DNA from 3 places in the Shinella sp. M31 genome. Region 3 is predicted to be linked to each of the others. Evidence: riboswitches for the same ligand, from Rfam matches in the RefSeq annotation. Region 3 holds a riboswitch; each other region holds the start of a gene.

Region 1 (4,986 bases), on a different contig from region 3:
GCACCAAAGTTGCGCCAGAATTCGGTGCAAGGAGTGATGGAAATCCGCCCGGACGACCGGGCGCAGGCGCCCCCGCGCGATCCAAAAGGGTGAGATATATGGGTTCTGGACCTCTCGCACGCTCCGTTCTGGCCGGCCTTCTTGGGCTGTCGCTGGCCGGCACGCCCGCCGTTAGCTTCGCGCAGGCCGCCACCGGCAAGGAAGCCGGCAGCGCCGGTAAGCGCTGGGAAGAGGAGTTTTCGCTCTGGCAGAAGGTCTCGTCCGGCAGCGATGTTGTTCAGTACGAGGGCTATCTGAAGCAATATCCCAATGGCACCTTCGCCTCCATGGCCCGCCTGCGCATTGCCGAATTGCAAGCCGCCGCCAAGGAGAAGCCCGCTAAGAGCGTGACCGCCGAGGCGGAAGCCAAGGCCAAGGCCGAGGAAGCCGCGGCCGCCGAAAAGGCGAAGGCGGAAGAGGCGAAGAAGGTGGCCGAAGCCAAGCAGGCAGACGAGGCGCAGAAGGCCGCCGAGGCCGGAAAGGCCAAGGCCGAAGAGGAAGCCCGCAAGGCTGCCGAAGCGAAGAAGGCCGCAGACGAGGCTCAAAAGGCCGCCGAGGCCAAGAAAGCCGAAGAAGAGGCCGTGAAAGCCGCCGAGGCGAAGAAGGCCGAGGAAGAGGCGCAGAAGGCTGCCGAGGCGGAAAAGGCTAAGGCGGAGCAGGAGGCTGCGCGCCTGAAGGCGGAAGCCGAGGCCAAGCAGGCCGAGGAAGCCGCCGCCGCCCGCAAGCTCGCCGATGAAAAGGCTGCGGCGGAAAAGGCCAAGGCGCAAGCCGCTGCTGCCGAGAAGGCAAAGGTTGAAGAAGCCGCCCGCCTCAAGGCGGAAGCCGAGCAGAAGGAAGCGGACGCCCGCGCGCTTGCCGAAAAGCAGGCAGCCGAAGCCGAGCGCCTGAAGGCGGAAGCGGATGCCGCCGCCGAGAAAGCCAAGGCGGAGGAAGCCGCGCGGCTGAAGGCGGAGGCGGATCGCCAGAAGGCCGAAGAGGCCGCCGCAGCTGAAAAGGCGCGTGCGGAAGAGGAAGCGGCTGCCCACCAGGAGGCGGAGGCCAAGCGTATCGAAGCCGAAAAGGTTGCCGCCGCCGAAAAGGCGAAGATCGAGGAAGAGGCCGCTGCCGCCCGCAAGCTGGCGCAGGAGAAGGCGGCCGAAGTCGAGCGCCTGAAGGCCGAAGCCGCGAAGGCGGCGGCCGATGCCGAAGCCAAGGCCGCCGAAGCCGCCCGCCTTGCCGACGAGGCCGAAAAGCGTGCCGAAGAGGCCGCCGCGGCCCGGAAGCCGTCGGATAGTGAGGAGCCGGCCGATAGCGCGAAAGATGCGACGGCTGCCCGCGAAAATGCGCCTCAGGATGCGGACACGGACAATCGCGCGCGTGCCGTCGAAGAGGCGGAGGCTGCTAAGCGGGCGGAAGACAAGACGTTCCAGGGCGCCGTCGCCGACGGTTCGGAAAAGGCCTACAAGGACTATCTCTACCAGTATCCCCAGGGCCGCTATGTCGATGATGCCCGCAAGCGCATCGCCGCCCTGAACGCCAAGCCGGAAACGCAGATGGATGAGGATACGGCAACCGCCGATACCGCGCGCAAGGCCGAGCCGGTCGTCGATCCGCGCGAGACCTATATGGACCGCTCCGTGCGTGCCCAGGCGCAGCGTTACCTGAGCCTGCTTGGCTACAACACCTACGGTGCCGACGGGGTCTTCGGTCCGCGCTCTCGCGCAGCGATCGCCGCTTGGCAGGGCGCATCCGGCTATCGTGCCGATGGTTACCTGCCGCGCCAGCAGTTCCGCGCGCTACGCGAGGCCGCGCAATATGCCGAGACCCGCCAGGCGCGGCAGAATCGCCAGCGTCGCTACCAGCAGCGCGACTACGATGTGCTCGAAGGCCCCGTCGACGGCTACTATGACGGGCCGTATTACCGCGACGACGGCTATTACAACGATGGCGGCGGCGTCGTGATTATCCCCGGCTATTGAGTTTGCGACGGCCGGACGGCGGTTTTGGCACAGGCCATGCCGCTGCCGGTCGATTGACTTCGCGGGGCGGGAAGCATAATCATCAGCGATATTGGATGGTTCCTTGGTCCGGAAACGGATCGGGGAGTAAATGGGAATGTGACGCGGTGGACCCAATCAGGGCGCTGCAATCACGGCCGACCCCGCGACTGTAGAGTAGCGAGGAACGCCCATCCGGACGGGAGGATTTTCGCGGCGAAGGGCAATGGTGCCTGAAAGCGCGAAGAAAGAACCAGCCGGAAAAGCCACTGGGTGGCATCACGATAGCCGGGGTTGGACGCCTCTTTTTCTACGAATCGTCCGCCTCCGTGACGCAAAAAACCTGGGAAGGCGAGGGCGGACCGAAGGCGCTGATGCGCCGGACGCTGCGAGCCAGGAGACCTGCCAGACAATGAGGGCATATCGCCCGCCCAGGGGAATTTTCCCCGCTGCCTGCACGGAGGTTGTCATGGCTGTTTCTACTACGTCTTCTGTTGTCCTTTCTGCAAACGATCGTCTCGTTGCCGGCGTTTTCGCGCTGCTGCTCGGCGCCTTCCTGGTGTTTGGTGCCGGTCTCGCGAATTCGGCCGTGCTGCACGACACGGCGCACGACACGCGTCACTCCTACGGCTTTCCCTGCCACTAAGGAGTTTCTGACATGATCGTTCGTTATCTCCTGGCCGCTTTGGTGGCCGGGCTGTTCTCCGGCGTGCTGATGACAGCCGCCCAGGAGGCACGAGTCGTGCCGTTGATTCTGCACGCCGAAGAGTTCGAGGGCGAAGCCGCACCGGCGGGCGAGGGCACCACGCCCGCGACCACGGATGGCGCTGCCGCGACGCAGGAACATTCCTCGCTCGGCGCCGTGATCCTCGATGTCGCTTCGGCCCTGTCGCCGATCTCGGTGGCCTATGCTCATGAGGGCGAGGACCACGAGGACGGCGGCATCATGTTCGGCATGAGCCGCTTCTCCGGCACGCTTCTGGCCAACCTCGTCACGGGCACCGGCTTTGCGCTGCTGCTCGCCGGCTTCAGCCTGGTTTCCGGCAATCCGATCACCGTCGCGAACGGTGCGCTGTGGGGCGCTGCCGGCTGGCTTGCGGTGCATATGCTGCCGGCCATCGGCCTGCCGCCGGAGCTTCCGGGCTTCCCGGCTGCCGATCTCACGCAGAGGCAGATCTGGTGGGTTGCGACGGTCGCCCTTTCGGCGGCGGGTCTCTATCTGCTGTTTTTGAAGCCGGGCATTGTCGCCAAGGTCGCCGGTGCCGTGCTTCTTGCAGCACCCCAGGTCTATGGCGCGCCGCAGCCCTCCGATATCTCCAGCAACGTTCCGGCCGTTCTCGGCGCGGAGTTCGCCGTCGCGGCGCTAGCCACGACGCTGTTCTTCTGGATCGTGCTCGGCCTCTCGCTCGGCTTTGCCAACGAGAAGATCGCCAAGGCTGCCTGACATGAAACAGACATCGCCCGGAGCCGTCCTGGTTCTGGGCGGTGCACGTTCCGGAAAATCCGCTTTTGCCGAAAGGCTGGTCGCCGAGACCGGCCTTTCGCGCCATTATATCGCCACCGGCCGTGCCTGGGACGACGAGATGCGCGCACGCATCGCCAAACACCGGGAAGATCGCGGAAAAGGCTGGGAAACACACGAAGAGCCGCTTGCGCTCGCCGCCTGCATCAGGGAAGTGGCGCGCGAGGACCGAACGGTCCTCATCGATTGCCTGACGCTCTGGCTGACCAATCTGATGCTGGACGAGCGGGATATCGCAAAGGAATTCGCCGGCCTTTTGTCGGCCATCGAGGACGCACCGGGTCGTCTGGTCTTCGTATCGAACGAAGTCGGCCTGGGCATCGTGCCGGAAAACCGCATGGCGCGCGATTTTCGCGACCATGCCGGGCGGCTGCACCAGCAGGTAGCGGCCCTCGTACCGGAAGTCTATTTTATCGCGGCCGGATTGCCGCTGAAAATGAAGGGTTGAGCCATGCTGCAACAGAAGATCCCCGCCACCGTCATCACCGGCTTTCTCGGCGCGGGCAAGACCACGATGATCCGCAACCTGCTGCAGAATGCCGGCGGCAAGCGCATCGCGCTCATCATCAACGAGTTCGGCGATCTCGGCGTCGATGGCGACGTGCTGAAGGGCTGCGGCGCGGAAGCCTGCACGGAAGACGACATCATCGAGCTGACCAACGGCTGCATCTGCTGCACCGTCGCCGATGACTTCATCCCGACGATGACGAAGCTGCTCGAGCGCGAAAACCGCCCCGACCATATCGTCATCGAAACATCGGGCCTTGCGCTGCCGCAGCCGCTGATCGCTGCCTTCAACTGGCCGGAAATCAAGACGCAGGTCACGGTCGATGGCGTCATCACCGTCGTCGACAGCGCCGCCGTCGCCGCCGGCCGTTTTGCCGATGACCATGACAAGGTGGATGCGCTGCGCGTCGAGGACGACAATCTCGACCACGAAAGCCCGCTCGAGGAACTCTTCGAAGATCAGCTCACCGCCGCCGACCTGATCATCCTCAACAAGACGGACCTTCTCGATGCCGCCGGTGTGCTTGCCGTGCGCGACGAAGTCGCCTCGCGCATCGCCCGCAAGCCCTCGATGATCGAGGCAAAGAACGGCGAAGTCGCCGCCGCCGTCCTGCTCGGCCTCGGCGTCGGCACGGAAGACGATATCGCCAACCGCAAGTCGCACCACGAGCTGGAACACGAGAACGGCGAGGAGCATGATCACGACGAGTTCGACAGTTTTGTCGTGGAACTGCCCGCCATTGCCGATCCGTCAGCGTTTATCGAGCGCCTCAAGGGCGTGATCGCCGAACATGACGTGCTGCGCGTCAAAGGTTTTGCCGATGTGCCCGGCAAGCCGCTGCGCCTGCTCATCCAGGCCGTCGGCACGCGCATCGACAATTACTTCGAGCGCGCCTGGGCCGCCGGCGAGACCCGCAGCACCCGCCTCGTCGTGATCGGCCT
Region 2 (4,986 bases), on a different contig from region 3:
ACCAGGGGGTGAGCGCGCCGAGATAGGGTGTGCGGCCGAGTTCGACGGCCTGGCGCGCGGTGATGCGCTCGGTGGTTTCCGCCTGCTGCTCGACAAAGGCGATGCGCCGGGCAACGGCCTGGCGGCCATGATCCGAAAGCGGCCTGCCGTCGAGCAGGACGGCACCGGCCTGCGGCTTGCGAATGCCTGACATCAGCGACATCAGGCTCGTCTTGCCCGAGCCGTTCGGGCCGATGATGCCGAGGAATTCGCCGGGGCGCACGTCGAGCGAGACATCCGACAGGATGGTCGCGCCACCGGCCGACCAGTGCAGGTTTTTGGCGGACAACGTCACAGGGCCGATCTCCTCTGGCTGAGGATGAGCGCGAAGGCCGGCGCGCCGAACAGCGCTGTGATGACGCCGATGGGCAGGACCTGGCCGGGAATGATGACACGCGACAGCACGTCCGCCGCGATCATGAAGATGGCGCCGATCAGCGCCGAGGCCGGCAGAAGCAGGCCGTGCCGCACGCCGACGACCATGCGCGCGGCATGGGGAATGACGAGGCCGACAAAGCCGATCGAGCCGACGATGGAGACCATGGTCGCCGTCATCAGCGCGGAAATGGCGATCAGCACGACATAGACCCGGCGCACGGGAATGCCGAGCGAGGCGGCCGATTCTGTGCCGAAGGTGAAAGCATCGAGCGCACGGGCATGCCACAGGCAGACGAGAAGGCCGAGGATCGCCGCCGGCAGCGCGAGCCACACATCCGGCCAGCGCACGCCGGAGAGATTGCCGAGCAGCCAGAACATGATGCCGCGCGCCTGCTCCGCACTCGCCGCCTTGGTGACGATGAAGGACGTGAGCGCATTGAAGAGCTGCGAGCCGGCAATGCCGGCGAGAATGATCGCGCTCGTGCCGCGCCCGGCGCGCAAGGCGAGCGCGCTGACAAGGCCGAAGGCGACGAGCGCGCCGAGGAAGGCGCCGGCCGGCAGCGTCAGGGCACCGGCGCCGATGCCGAGGATCGCCACGCTGACGGCACCGGTCGAGGCGCCGGCGGAAATGCCGAGGATGTAGGGATCGGCCAGCGCATTGCGCAGCAGCGATTGCAGGATGACGCCGCAGAGTGCCAGCGCCGAACCGCAGCAAGCCGCGACCATCGCCCGGCTCAGCCGGTAGTTCCAGATGATGCCTTCGTCGATCGGCTCCAGCGGGTAGCCGGCATGCCAGAGCCGGTTTGCCACCGTCTTCGCCACCACGTCGAGCGGGATCGCCGTCTCGCCGACGGCGGCCCCGACGCCGAGCGCCAACAGCAGGAGGAGGAGCGCCGTGAAAACGGCGCCCGTCCGAAGCACGATGGGGCGATCGGAGATCACTTGGCGAGACCAGCCTTTTCGATTGCATCGGCCAGACGCTCGATGCCCTCGATGGTTCGGATCGTCGGGTTCATCGCCTGGGCGTCCATGTCGAAGACATGGTTGCTCTTCACCGCCGGCATGAGGCCCGCGACCGGATCGGTCTTCAGGAAGTCGAGCTTCGCCTCGAGGCTGTCGAGCGGATAGCGGCGGCGCTCCATCGAGCCGGCGACGATCATGGTCGGTGCGGCCTTGGCGATGGTCTCCCAGCCGACCGTCGGCCATTCGTCCTCGGTCTTGATGATGTTTTCGATGCCGAGCGCCGACATGATGTAACCCGGCGCGCCGTTCTTGCCGGCGACATAGGGATCGGCATCGGCAGCGCTGGAGAACCAGAAGACGGCGGAGAGCTTGTCCTTGGCGGCGGCGACCTTGGCGCGGGCAGCCTCCTCACGCGCCTTCAGCGCGGCAACGACCTCTTCGCCCTTGTCCTGGATATCGTAGATCTGCGCCATCTCGCGGATCTCCTGATAAACCAGCTCCATGGTGAAGACCTGGTGGCGCACGCCGTCGCTGGCCGCGCTGTTCTCCTTGCCGACGCAATCGGCCGGCGAGGTATAGACGGGAATGCCGAGTTCCTCGAACTGCTCGGGCTTGGCGACGACACCTTCCGGGCCGACCTGCCACTGGAACTGCACCGTGACGATATCCGGCTTCTTGGCGAGCACGCTTTCGAAGCTCGGCTCGTTGTCGGCGAGACGATCGATCTTCACATTGACGTCCTCATAGCCCTTGAGGACCGGGCCGACCCAAAGTGCGGTGCCCACCACCTTGTCGGCGAGGCCGAGCATGTAGAGGATTTCGGTCGAACTCTGGCCGATCGAGACGGTCTTCGTCGGCGCCTTCTGGAAGGTGACCGGTCGGCCGCAGTTTTGCAGCGTAAGCGGATACTGCGTCGCGGCGGCCTGGGCCGTGCCGGAAGCGATGAGGGTCACTGCGCCGGCAAGGGCGGAAACGAGGGATGCGGCACGCAGGGCCGCGGCAAATAGGGTCATGGATTTCTCCCGGAGAGTGAAGGCGTGCGGGCTCAGCCAATGGACCACGAAGGGCGCACCGAATGCGGTCGGGAGAAAACGAAGGGAGGTCTGCCGCGGGCGGCAGTCGGGCTCGTCATGGCGTCTCCTGTTCCGGGCTTCCCCGCCCGTGACTTGGATTCTCGAGTGCGCGACAAGCAGCACTCTCGGCTCTGACGGCAGGTCTCCTGGCTCACGGATATCTGCTGCCTGTCTGCCTTCCCGCGCGAAATGCGCAGTGGCATGACGCCAAACGCGTCACGAGGACAGGCGGCAATCCGCCTACAGTTGCGGGGGCAGCCACGGAATGGGTCCCTGTTGGGTCGTCCGCACCGTGTTCCCTATTAATCCCCTGGGAGTCATCCTTCGGGGAACCGTCGTCCCATCCTTAATCCGCACCGTTCGGTGGCGTCAAGATGACGGTGACAATCAGCTTTCGAAATCCCCGAAGACGTCCTGAAGGTGCGTCAGCCGGTCGACGCGCTCGCTCACCTCGTCGCCCATTTCGACGATGACGTTGCTGAGCATCAGATCCATCACCGCCGTCATGGTCGCGGCACCATCCCACAGCGGCCCGTGCGAGCCGGGCACGATGAGACAGATATCGGAGACTTCAGGACCCCAGGGGCAGAATTCATCGGTCAGCAGCACGACCTTTACGCCGGCACGCCGGGCCTCCAGCGCGAGCGGCCGGGCCTTGGCGGCAAAGCGGCGCACGTCGTGCAGGAAAAGCAGCCGCCCCTCGACGGAGCCGTCGAGCACTTCGGCATAGGTGCCGTTCACGCCATCGACGAACTGCACGCGCGGGCGCGTATAGGAAAGCTGGCTTGCGAAATATTGCGCGATGCCGCGCACGTTCTGATAGGCGGCGACATAGACCTCCGTCGCGCCGATCAGCGCGTCGATCGTCTGCTGCCATTCCGGCGCGGTGGTGAGGGCATAGATCTGGCCGAGATTGTCGATCTGCTGCTGGATGAGGCCGGCGAGCAGCTTGCCGTCCTTGCGGTCCTGCTCCAGGCGTCCGACCTGCCCTTTCACTTGCCAGGCGGGGTTGGAACTGCCGCGGCGCAGCTCGCTCTTCAACTCGTCGAGCCCGTCGAAGCCCATACGGCGCAGATAGCGGCCGATGGTCATGGGGGAAAGTTCGAGACGCTGGGCGATGGAGCGCGCCGTCTCGAACGGCAGTTCGGAAAGGTTGCGCTCGATATAGTGGGCGATCAGCTTGTCGGATTTGGACCGCCTGAGGTCGTCGGACTGAACGAGCTTCAGAATGCGTTTCGACACGTCGCCCCTCTCCTCGAAATCCCGCCCGTCCAAAGACGGGCGGGTATCAACCGCACTCACGCCGGGCTCATTGGGCCGTCTTGACCCGCGTCCAGACACGGTCCACCTGACGCAAAGCCGGGCCCAGATCCTCGAATATCTGGAGACGCGCCATCGTCTCGGCTGGCGGGTTGATTTCCTTGCTATTCCTGATCTTTTCCGTGGTCAATTCCCGCGCCGGCACATTGGCGGTGCCGTTGGTCTGCTGCGAGACGTTAAGGGCGACGATTTCCGGGCGCGTGTAGAACTGCAGGAACTTAATCGCGTTGTCCTTGTTCGGCGCGGTCTTCAGTACGCAGATGTCCTCCTGGTACATGGTCGCCCCCTCTTCGGGGATCACGTAGCCCAGGTCCTTCTCATTGGCGAAGATATCCACCATCGCGCCGACGAAGGCATGACCGGCGGCGACGTCGCCCGCCTGCACCATCGGGCGTTCGTCATAGGTGAAGGCCGCCACGTCGGGCTTCATGGCGATGATCGTGTCTGCCGCCTGCTGCAGCTCCGCCGGATCCGTCGAATTGATCTTGTGGCCGTTCAGGATAAGGCCGACCGCCAGAACCTCACGCATGTCGTCGAGCAAAGTGAATTTCAGGCCCTTGGCCTTCACCGTCGCGATCAGGTCCTTCCAGCCCGTGATATCCTTGCCGAGCACCTTGCGGTTGTACATGATACCGACCGAGCCCCAGGCATAGGGCAGGCAATATTCGCCGTTCGGGTCGCTCTTGGCGCGCAGGAACGTCGGATCGATGTTCTTGAAGCCTTCATACTGGTTGATGTCGGTCTTTTCCAGAAGATCGAGCTTGGCCATGATGTCCTGCATGTGCACGGACGGGAAGACGATGTCGTAACCCGTAGCGCCGCCCTGGATCTTGGCCAGCATTTCCTCGTTGGAGGAATAGGTCGAGAGGTTGACCTTGATCTTGGTCTCCTCTTCGAACTTCTTCAAAACCTCCGGATTGATATATTCGCCCCAGTTGTAAACGTTGAGCTCGGCGGCGCTGGCCATGCCCGTCGTGGCCATGAGCACGGCGAGCGAGAAAGCGGCGCGGCGAAAGCCGGACAGACCGGCATCATGCGATTTCGGCATCGATAGTCTCCTCTGATGGTTCGGCCCGTCGTGGCCCCGGCGCTTTCCTTTGCGCCGTCTTCCCGTCCCGGCTTCTTTTCGGCCGTTGACTTGGATGAACAAATGGTATCCAGATATCGAAATCGCACAAGCGTTATTTTTATAACATTAATGGGGAACGACGAT
Region 3 (4,986 bases):
CTTTGCCACCAGCTGCAACAACGACCACGGGCTTTCGCCGGACGGGCGTCTGCTTGTGATCAGCGACAAGGTGGAGTTCGGCAAATCGGCGATCTATGTGCTGCCGGTCGAGGGGGGCGTTCCCACGCTGGTGACGCCGAACCTGCCGTCCTATTGGCATGGCTGGTCACCGGACGGAGAGACATTGGCCTATTGCGGCATCCGCGACGATGTCTTCGATATCTACACCATTTCTGTCTCCGGCGGTGAGGAGAAGCGTCTGACCTTTGGCGAAGGGCGCAACGATGGGCCGGATTATTCGGCCGACGGGGAGTGGATCTATTTCAACTCCAGCCGTACCGGCCGTATGCAGATCTGGCGGGTCCGCCCGGATGGTTCGCAGCCGACGCGCATCACCGACAGTCCCTATGGCGACTGGTTCCCGCATCCGTCGCCCGATGGGAAACACCTGCTCGTGCTCTCCTATGACGGCGATGTCTTCGATCATCCGCGCGATCTCGGCGTGCGGCTTCGCCTCATGGACATGGACGGCGGCAACGCGCGGATTCTGTTCGATCTTTTCGGCGGACAGGGCACGATGAACGTGCCGAACTGGTCGCCCGACGGCAGTGAATTCGCCTTCGTGCGCTACGCTCCGACCTGATTGACAACTTCCAGTGCGCGTAAGTTAAGCTTTCGCTCACCAGCCTGTTTAAGCGAATTTTGCGGTCTGCCAGTTAGCCTCTGCTCAACAATGCCCGCAACCGGGTGGGGCAGGCAGGGGTGACGATGACGGGCAGGACGGAAGAGCGGCGGCAGGGAAAGCGGCGCGAGGTGGGTTTTGCGATCCGTGCCGCGGCTCTGATGATCGTCGGGCTTTTTGGCGCGGCAAACTTCTTCGTCCTCGACTATGCCATCGAACGCGCCGACAGTTTTGTCGCCGAGACCGAACGCACGCTGGTGCGCAATGAATTCAGCCACCAGATCGACCAGGTGGTGCAATACCAGAGCCAGCTGTCCTTCTGGGACAAGAGTTTCAACGCGCTTGCCCACGGCATGCCGGACGACGATTTCGTGCGCGACCAGATGCGCGACTGGATGTGGTCCGATTTCGGTTTCTCCTGGATGATCCTGACCTCGCCTGACGGCGAAAAAATCCTCGGCGTGCATCGCGGCGACAAGGTTTCAGACCGCAAGGCGCGCGAAAAGCTGCAATGGGTGAGCGATCTTACCCGCCGCGCCGAGCGCGCCTATCGCGAGGCGCTATCGCCCGACCGGGGCGGCTGGCAGGTGGCGCGCGCCCAGGAGGATCGGGATCTCCTGACCCCGGCCTTGCCGCAAATTCACGTTTCGGGCATGCGCCTCATCGACCGTGTCATGAGCATCGTCGTCGTGCAGGCGGTCGTTCCGAAATCGCTCTATATACCCGCAAGCCGGCTGGAGCCGACGCTGCTCATCACCGTCAAGCCGGTGTCGCAAAAGATGCTGTCCAATGCCGAGCGGCGGCTTGGCGTGCACGATCTCGGTTTCACGCCGATCGTCACCGAAGAACCGGGCCTCGTGATGACGCCCGTCGGTGGCGACGCCTACAATCCGATGGTCGCCTCCTGGCGCCCCAATATGCCGGGCTCCTTTGTCTGGCGCTCGGCGCTGCCGCAGATCGCCATTTTCGTGCTGGTCTTCGCCTCCGTCATGCTGTTCGTGACCCTGCGCTTTTCCGCCCTGGTCAAGGCGCTCCAGCGCAGCGAGGAGAAAAATGCTTTCCTTGCCCGGCACGATCCGCTCACGGGGCTGAAGAACCGCAGCGGCTTCGACGAGGAGGTCCGCCGCACCATCGCCAAAGGCAACGGCAAGCCCTTTGCGATCCTTGCGCTCGACCTCGACAAGTTCAAGGCGGTCAACGACCGTCATGGCCATGCGGCCGGCGATGTCGTGTTGCAGGCGGTCGCCCGGCGTTTTTCCGAGCGCGTCGGCACGCAGGGCTCGGTGGCGCGCCTCGGCGGCGACGAATTCTCCATTCTTCTGAACGGCGATTTTTCCCGGGAAGCCCTCGTGCAACTCGCCGAAGCCCTGGTGCTCGATGCGCAGTTGCCGATCGCCTACGACGGCCAGCTTCTGCTGATCGGCGGCAGCGCGGGCATCGCGCAGTTCCCCGATCATGGCGGCAGCCTGCACGACGTCATGGTTATGGCCGACGCCGCGCTTTATGCGGCCAAACATGCCGGCCGCAACCGCGCCGTTCATGCCGGCGATATCGACGCCAACACGGTGGCCGAAGCCGGTGCGGCACGCGCTGCTTAGCGCCAATCTCTATGCCTTCAAGGCGTTTTGAGACAGGCATGCGGCGCCGGCAGGCTTGATCGCACCGCAAAGCCATGCGCATATCATCCTCGTCAGGTGCCCGCGTCATGCGGGAGAATCGGGAATCCGGTGCGGGCGCGAATGCTCAGGTCCGGAACGTGCCCAACGCTGTGACGGGGATGGCTTTCGCCGTAAAAGCTTGAATCGATTCAGGCTTTTGCCACTGGTTCTTGAACCGGGAAGGCAGGTGCGGGCCGCGGGAACCGAAGTCAGAAGACCGGCCTGGCGAGATAGACCGAACCGCGCGGACGGCGGCAGGTTGGACGCATTGTTGGGGAGAAAACGATGCGAACAGAACTCTCGGACGCGCTCGTCCGGGCGGGCGCTTTTCCCTTTGAGGAGAGGCAGGCCGTCTACCGCGCCATCGAAACCCGCCGCGACGTGCGCGACCAGTTTTTGCCCGATGCCTTGCCCGACGATCTCGTCGGCCGCCTGCTGCATGCCGCACACAGCGCGCCGTCGGTCGGCTTCATGCAGCCATGGAATTTCCTGCTGGTGCGCAGCGAGGAAACGCGCCGCGCGGTGCATGGCGCCTTCCTCAAGGCCAATGCCGAGGCGGCCGACATGTTTTCCGGCGAGCGGCAGGCGCAGTACCGCGCCCTGAAGCTCGAGGGCATCCTGAAGGCGCCGCTGTCGATCTGCGTGACATGCGACCCGACGCGCGGCGGCACGGTGGTGCTCGGCCGCACGCACAATCCGCGCATGGATGTCTATTCCACGGTCTGCGCCGTACAGAACCTGTGGCTCGCGGCGCGGGCGGAAGGGGTGGGAGTCGGCTGGGTCAGCATCTTCCACGACAGCGATATTCGCGAAATCCTCGGCATTCCCGCGCATGTCGAAATCGTTGCCTGGCTCTGCGTCGGCTTCGTCGATCAGCTCTATGCCGAACCGGAACTGGCGGTGAAGGGATGGCGGCAGCGCCTACCGCTGGAAGAGCTGGTCTTCAAGGAGCGCTGGCCGGCGGCCGGATAAAGCCGTTTAGTTGACGCCGGCATCGGCCGGGCGGCCGAGATCGATGGCGGACTCGTTTTCCGGCAGGAAGGCGGGGCCGACCGTGCGCACCTTGTGGCGCGCGGGATCGTAGACGCGATCCTCGATCTTGGAAGGGGTCTTTGCGGTCTCCTGCTTGATCTGCCGGGTGGTGATCGTCGTGATGGAGCCGGTTTCCGGCAGGGTTTCCTCCGTCGTGGCTGCAGTCTCACCCTTCATCGCCTTCTGGCGCTTGATCATTTCCTGATAATAGGCGGAGAGATTGCAGCCGCAGGTGCCGGCCTTCGAGAGATCGCGCGTGCGGTAGCTGAAGGCGTGTTCGAGATCGCGATAGGGTCGGCCGGTGACGGTCGACGTCATCTGCTCGGTTTCCTGCCCTGGCGTCATCGATTGATAGAAAAGCTGCGTCTCCGTCTCCGGGCACATCATCGCGCAGACCTTCTGGTCGCGGCGGAAATCGAGCGGCGTGGCGCCCGACGAGATCGGGAAGAAACCGCCGTCGCAGGTGCGCACGCAGACGGTGCGCAGATTGCCGTGGCCGGCGCTGCCGCCCAGCGAGCGCAGCTGCAGCCGTCCGCTGTCTTCGGGCATCGTGCCGAGCGGCAGGGTGCGTGTGTCGTCCTGCAGGGTGCGCAGGGTCTCGGTCGCGGCGATCGGCATCACCTTGGCGTCGTCATTGCAGCCGTTCGTTTCCAGCGCGGCGAGCAGGCGATTGCGCGCCCCTTGCGAGGATGTGCCGCCGGCAAATTCGCGGCGCTTGCGGTCGAGGATATAGAGATTGCGCTCCATCTTGCCGATCACCGTTTCCAGCGTATCGCAGGCCGCTTCGTTCTCGCCGCCGAAGACGGTGATGCTGCCGGACGAGCATCCGAGACGACGCTGGTCGCTCCTGGCCTTGCGCAGCTGGATGTTCTGGCGGGCAATGGCGCCGGCATATTTGCGTGCGCTTGTGTTGTCGACCACGACCTGAGGGAGGTTTGCCAGTTCCGCCTGGATGCGTTCGCATACGTCGGACGCCGACGCGACGCCCGAGACGAGCAGCGGCAGGCCGGTTGCGATCGCAAACAAAAGGCGGAGGCGTCCTTTCACGTCCTGATATCCTGCAAGAGAGACTGGAAGGCGGCCTGGAGCCCGCCTTGATCGTGCTCCTATCATAAGCCTCTGCGCGCGCCGTGCAACGCGCTCCCGGATTTGTGATTAACGGCCGGAGTGATAATATGAAGAACACAGTCATCTTTGCGCGAACGGCGCAATTGATCTCGCGGGGGGCTTGGTGTAGCACTCTCGGCACATACAACAGCCGGTTACGGCACGGCCGCTCGACCGGCGGCACATTCATCCCGCAGGCAGGTGACTATGAAGATATCGTCAGTCTTGTTGAGCCCGATCTACGCGCTCGCGCTCGCATCGGGCGCGAAATCCTTTGCCGATAACCCCATCATCGGCAGCAAGTGGCTCAACAAGAAGGGTCTGCATGAAAAGCGCGTTTCGCTGGCCATGCGCATGGCCGCCTGGCGCCGCAGAAAGCTGGAAAACCTCGTCGCGCCGGATCACCGCCGGCAATATGCCGAGACCGGCTTCGTGAAGATCGAGAATTTCTTGTCGCCGGAGGTTTTCGCCGCCGTCACGCGCGAACTGGCCGAGCGGGATTTCGAG

Evidence for each region. Region 3 has a riboswitch for cobalamin ahead of bluB (5,6-dimethylbenzimidazole synthase). Riboswitches for the same ligand answer to the same signal wherever they lie in the genome.
Region 1: another riboswitch for cobalamin. It lies ahead of ACOZKU_RS06200 (CbtB domain-containing protein); the one in region 3 lies ahead of bluB (5,6-dimethylbenzimidazole synthase).
Region 2: another riboswitch for cobalamin. It lies ahead of ACOZKU_RS11085 (ABC transporter substrate-binding protein); the one in region 3 lies ahead of bluB (5,6-dimethylbenzimidazole synthase).

The regions. Positions count from the first base shown of each region.
Region 1 is NZ_JBLZPH010000042.1:22,521-27,506, forward strand. Features, by position in the region: gene ACOZKU_RS06195 (peptidoglycan-binding domain-containing protein) at 99-1,997, shown strand; cobalamin riboswitch at 2,077-2,439, shown strand; gene ACOZKU_RS06200 (CbtB domain-containing protein) at 2,485-2,661, shown strand; gene ACOZKU_RS06205 (CbtA family protein) at 2,674-3,459, shown strand; gene cobU (bifunctional adenosylcobinamide kinase/adenosylcobinamide-phosphate guanylyltransferase) at 3,461-3,985, shown strand; gene cobW (cobalamin biosynthesis protein CobW) at 3,989-4,986, shown strand, end outside.
Region 2 is NZ_JBLZPH010000072.1:8,644-13,629, forward strand. Features, by position in the region: gene ACOZKU_RS11075 (ABC transporter ATP-binding protein) at 1-334, opposite strand, end outside; gene ACOZKU_RS11080 (FecCD family ABC transporter permease) at 331-1,341, opposite strand; gene ACOZKU_RS11085 (ABC transporter substrate-binding protein) at 1,356-2,393, opposite strand; cobalamin riboswitch at 2,573-2,805, opposite strand; gene ACOZKU_RS11090 (MurR/RpiR family transcriptional regulator) at 2,841-3,695, opposite strand; gene ACOZKU_RS11095 (polyamine ABC transporter substrate-binding protein) at 3,763-4,755, opposite strand; gene ACOZKU_RS11100 (ABC transporter ATP-binding protein) at 4,985-4,986, shown strand, end outside.
Region 3 is NZ_JBLZPH010000094.1:35,946-40,931, forward strand. Features, by position in the region: gene ACOZKU_RS15990 (TolB family protein) at 1-643, shown strand, start outside; gene ACOZKU_RS15995 (diguanylate cyclase domain-containing protein) at 769-2,280, shown strand; cobalamin riboswitch at 2,358-2,580, shown strand; gene bluB (5,6-dimethylbenzimidazole synthase) at 2,626-3,312, shown strand; gene ACOZKU_RS16005 (DUF2865 domain-containing protein) at 3,319-4,419, opposite strand; gene ACOZKU_RS16010 (phytanoyl-CoA dioxygenase family protein) at 4,687-4,986, shown strand, end outside.